One region of the Mycobacterium sp. IDUB_9 genome, then DNA from elsewhere that is predicted to be linked to it. Evidence: predicted binding sites of a transcription regulator. Region 1 holds the regulator's gene; the other holds the start of a gene.

What was found. The regulator LexA, encoded in region 1, represses DNA repair genes until DNA is damaged. The targets are predictions, from matches to a motif close to CGAACANNTGTTCG.
Region 2: a site for LexA is predicted at 1,002-1,015, ahead of ACZY08_RS11055 (error-prone DNA polymerase). Genes of this name have one in related genera too.

What each region holds. Positions count from the first base shown of each region.
Region 1 covers NZ_JBVAXU010000003.1:479,175-481,634, forward strand. The annotation lists gene ACZY08_RS16695 (LysM peptidoglycan-binding domain-containing protein) at 149-676, opposite strand; gene lexA (transcriptional repressor LexA) at 919-1,638, shown strand; gene ACZY08_RS16705 (LGFP repeat-containing protein) at 1,689-2,460, opposite strand, start outside.
Region 2 covers NZ_JBVAXU010000002.1:515,199-517,658, forward strand. The annotation lists gene ACZY08_RS11050 (hypothetical protein) at 1-920, opposite strand, end outside; gene ACZY08_RS11055 (error-prone DNA polymerase) at 1,029-2,460, shown strand, end outside.

The DNA.
Region 1 (2,460 bases):
TGCCGCCGGACAACTAGTTCGAGCGCCCTTGAGCGTACCCGCGATGCCCGCGGGAGACTCACCGCCGGGTCCAGTGGCGAGTAGGTGCTCACTCCGACACCGGCCAGTGTGGCTGTCGGCCAGGACGATTCAGCGGACATTGCACTGCTCAGCCAACCGGCGCGAGCAATGTCTGCCCGGAGTCGACCGCCACGGATTCGAGTTGGTTGAGGTCACGGATCTGCTCGACGACCCGGGCTACCGGGGCGTCCGGGGCGACCCGACGCGCCACCTGTTGCAGCGTCTCCCCCGATTTCACCTGGACCACCGCGAGCTCGGTCGGGGTCGGGGTCTCGGCCCCCATCACCCCACCGAATTGGGCCACCAGGCCGAGCCACACCGTGATACCCGCGGCGACCAGGGCCAGCAACACCGTAGTGAGCGGCGTGATGGGCCGGCTGCGATGCGATGCCCGCGACATGAGCACTCCGGTTCCGCGGTAGCGGACCGTCCCGGCGGCGGGTCGGTCGGGGGCCGGCCGCTGCACCCGGCGCACCGGCCGTGCCGTACCGGTACCGAAGGTGGCGCTGCCCCTGGTGCCGGCACCGCCTCTGGCCCGGACGCGCTGCGATGGGGACTGCGGCACGGCCCGAACAGCGCGGGAACGACTATCGGCGGGGATATCGATGATCGCCATCTGACTGCCTTTCGGTGGGACGGTTTCGCTCTTGTGTTCGAACATACTCGCTCAAGTGTTCGATGGATAGAACATGTGATCGAACTGTTGCCAAACGATAGAACAGGGCACCGACAAGTTCGGCCCGCCAACCCGACGCACGGCCGGCAACCGCCCCCCAGCCCGCCCCACCAGCAGACACGCCGCAACACGCGTCGAACACATGTTTGATTAATGTCGGATCAACGACTACATTCGGCCCCATGAGCGACGACCGCAGCAGGGACGGCAAGACCGACAGCCCGGCCGGATCGGATGGCGCGGGTCCACGCCGGGCCGAGGGGCTCACCGACCGGCAACGCACCATTCTCGACGTGATCCGCGCGTCGGTGAACAGTCGCGGCTACCCGCCGAGCATCCGCGAGATCGGCGATGCGGTCGGTTTGACCTCGACCTCGTCGGTCGCCCATCAGTTGCGCACCCTGGAACGCAAGGGTTACCTGCGCCGGGATCCCAACCGCCCGCGCGCGGTCGACGTACGCGGCGCCGACGATCCGGCGGCCGCGGCGCTGGTGTCGACCGACGTGGCCGGCTCCGACGCGCTACCCGAACCGACGTTCGTGCCGGTGCTCGGGCGTATCGCCGCAGGCGGCCCGATCCTGGCCGAGCAGGCTGTCGAGGACGTCTTCCCGCTGCCCCGCGAACTGGTCGGCGAGGGGTCGCTGTTCCTGCTCAAGGTCGTGGGCGACTCGATGGTCGATGCCGCCATCTGTGACGGCGACTGGGTGGTGGTACGCCAGCAGAGCGTGGCCGACAACGGAGACATCGTGGCAGCCATGATCGACGGCGAAGCCACCGTCAAGACGTTCAAGCGGACCCGCGGTCAGGTCTGGCTGATGCCGCACAACCCGGCATACGACCCGATCCCGGGCAATGACGCCGCGGTGCTCGGCAAAGTAGTCACCGTGATCCGCAAGATCTGACCGACCGGAGGCGGACCCGGCTGCACCAGATGGTTGCCGGGTCCTGCCGCTCAGTCCGTGCGCACGAAGCCGTTCGTGCGGGCGAATTCCTCACTGGCGAACCAAATCTCCGCCACTGCGTCGTCATACTCACTGCTGTCTGGTGCCCAGTACCGGCCCGACTGGGTGTCCGCTTTGATCGGATACCCCTCCGGTGCGCGGTGCGGGTCCTCCAGCGGTAGATGAATGGCGGTGGCACTGGGTATCTCGTCGAGTTCGATGGCGGCGTGGCGCCCGCTGTGAGCGTCACCGCCGTGGGTCTCACTGCTGTAGGCCTCACCGCTGTAAGCCTCATTGCTGTAGGCCTCGGCCTCGGTGATGACGCGGGTCGGTGCGGTGTCGACGTTGTCCTGATCGCTGGGCACTGCCAGGCCGCTCAGCGCCGAGAATCCCTGCGCCCCGTGCACTCCGCCGGCCGGACCGCTCAGTGACCCGGTGTCCGCCAGTTCCTCCTCTTCGAGCTCCGCTTCGATGTCGTCGTCGTCGCCCTCGGCAACTTCCTCGAAGTCGGCGTCGATGGGCGTATCGAGGTCCTCGTCGTCGAAGTCGTCGTCCTCGAAATCGGACTCTTCATAGTCGTTTTCGAAGTCGTCATCGTCGTCGTAGTCGTCGAATCCCTGTTCCGGGCCGGCCAGCTGCGAGGAATCCTCCGGTGGTTCCTCGTCCTCGCCAGGTGCCCCGTAAACACCCGCCGCTCCGTTCGGGGCGGCCCATTGACTGACCGGGATGGCGATATCGGTTGGCCCGTCGTACGGAGACGCCGCCCCTGCCGGTTCCGCGCCC
Region 2 (2,460 bases), on a different contig from region 1:
TCGATGTTGAGCAGGTCGACGGCAATGTCGTAGCCGTAGTACACCGCCGATCCCGGCGGGGTGGTCTTGATCAGCTCGTTGATGATCGTCTGCCGTGCATCGCGGGCCGCGGCGTCATCGCCGAGGGCGGGCGTCAGACTCGGCAGGATCTTGCTGATCGGAATCACGGCGTTCACCCACGGCACGATCTGACTGCCCCGGTAGATCTGCTCGGTGGCTTCCCGGATGAACGGGTCGAGTTCGTCGGGAAGGGCGGTGTTCATCAACGCGTCCCGGAGATTCATGATCGGCTCGGGGATGTCCGTGGGCTCCGGATCGTCGGCCCGGAACGGGTTGGGATTCCATGCCTGGACATCGTCTGAGGTGTCGGCCTGGGTCTGTACGGCGCCGGCCTTCGGGGTGACGAGCGCCCTGCTCACCGGTTGCACGACGGTCTCGGTGTCCGACTGGTCGGCCTCCACGGGCGCCGGCTTGGGAGCCGCCGCCTGCTTGGGGGAGAACAGGTCCTTGAGCTTGGCGACCTGCCCGGCCTCGAACTCCTCGGCGCTGGGCTTCGGTTTGGGCGTGACGGCCACCGGCTTGGCGGGCGTGGCGTCCTGAACGGTCTTGGTGACGCGTGCGGTCGCCTTCTCGATCTTGTCGGCCTGCTTGTCGATGCTGTCCTTGACGCTGTCTTTGACCTGCGACAGCGGCTTGGTCCGTTTGACGCCACCGGCCTTGCTCTGACCGCCCTTGGGTCCGGCGTTGACGTGCTGCGATGCGCTGCTGTTGGTCGACTCTTTGGACGCACCGTCCGTCGAATCAGCGTGAGCAGTGCCCTGGCCGGCCACGGCGAGCGCCGCCCCGACTCCGGCCGCCACCGCGACACCACCGACGTAGCCGATGTACCTGGTTGATGCTGACGTTGACGCCGATGCCATTGCCCGTCCTCTCACAGCCGATCCCCAGCCCAGAGGAATCGTAGGGGGCGGCAGCGTGATTGGCATCACGAGGTGAAGATTCGAACAGGCGTTCGATATACTGGTGCGGTGGGTTGGCATAACGGGCCGCCGAGCTGGTCGGAGATGGAGCGGGTGCTCTCTGGTAACCCCCGGCCCGCCGCGGATGGCAAGCCCCGCCGTTCCGGCCTGCCGTTGGAGTCCGAGGGTGACGGTGGGGACGGCCCGGCCTGGTCGCGTAAGCGCGGCAGCTATCAGCCGCCGGAGCTCGACCGGCCGCGAACGTCGGTCCGTTATGCCGAGCTGCACGCACACTCGGCGTACAGCTTCCTCGACGGTGCGAGCACGCCGGAGGAACTGGTCGAGGAGGCGGCCCGGCTGAACCTTCGGGCGATCGCGCTGACCGATCACGACGGGCTCTACGGTGTGGTTCGCTTCGCCGAGGCGGCCAGGGAGTTGGACGTGGCCACGGTGTTCGGTGCCGAGTTGTCGTTGGGCAACGTCCCCCGCACCGAGGATCCTGATCCGCCCGGCCCGCATCTGCTGGTGCTGGCCCGTGGGCCGGAGGGGTACCGGCGGTTGTCCCGCGAGATCGCCAAGGCCCACCTGGCCGGTGGCGAGAAGGGTAAGCCCCGCTACGACTTCGACGGGCTCACCGAGGCTGCCGGTGGGCACTGGCACATCCTCACTGGCTGTCGTAAAGGTCATGTCCGCCAGGCGCTTTCCCATGGCGGCCCAGAGGCTGCCGCCGCTGCACTGGCCGATCTGGTGGATCGCTTCGGGGCTGACCGGGTCAGCATCGAACTCACCCATCACGGCCATCCGTGTGACGATGAGCGCAATGCCGTCCTGGCCGGGCTGGCCCAGCGATTCGGAACAGCGGTGGTGGCCTCCACCGGTGCACACTTCGCGACGCCCGACCGGGGCCGGCTGGCCATGGCGATGGCGGCGATCCGGGCCCGTAACTCGATGGACACCGCGGCGGGGTGGCTGGCCCCGCTCGGCGGGTCGCATCTGCGCTCGGGGGAGGAGATGGCCCGGCGGTTCGGTACCGAGATCGTGACGGCCGCAGCAAATCTCGGTGAGCAGTGTGCCTTCGGTCTGGCGCTCATCGCCCCGCAGCTGCCCCCGTTCGACGTTCCTGCCGGGCACACCGAGGACAGTTGGCTGCGACATCTGGTCATGGCAGGTGCTGCCGAGCGGTACGGGCCCGTCGGCAACGCAGAAAAGGCCTACGCGCAGATCGAACACGAGCTGCGCATCATCGAGCAGTTGAAGTTCCCCGGCTATTTCCTTGTGGTGCACGACATCACCAGGTTCTGCCGGGACAACGACATCCTGTGTCAGGGCAGGGGATCGGCAGCCAATTCGGCGGTCTGCTACGCGCTCAAGGTCACCAACGTCGACCCGATTGCCAATGAGTTACTGTTCGAACGGTTCCTGTCCCCGGCCCGCGACGGGCCGCCCGATATCGACATCGACATCGAATCGGACTTGCGCGAGAACGTCATCCAGTACGTCT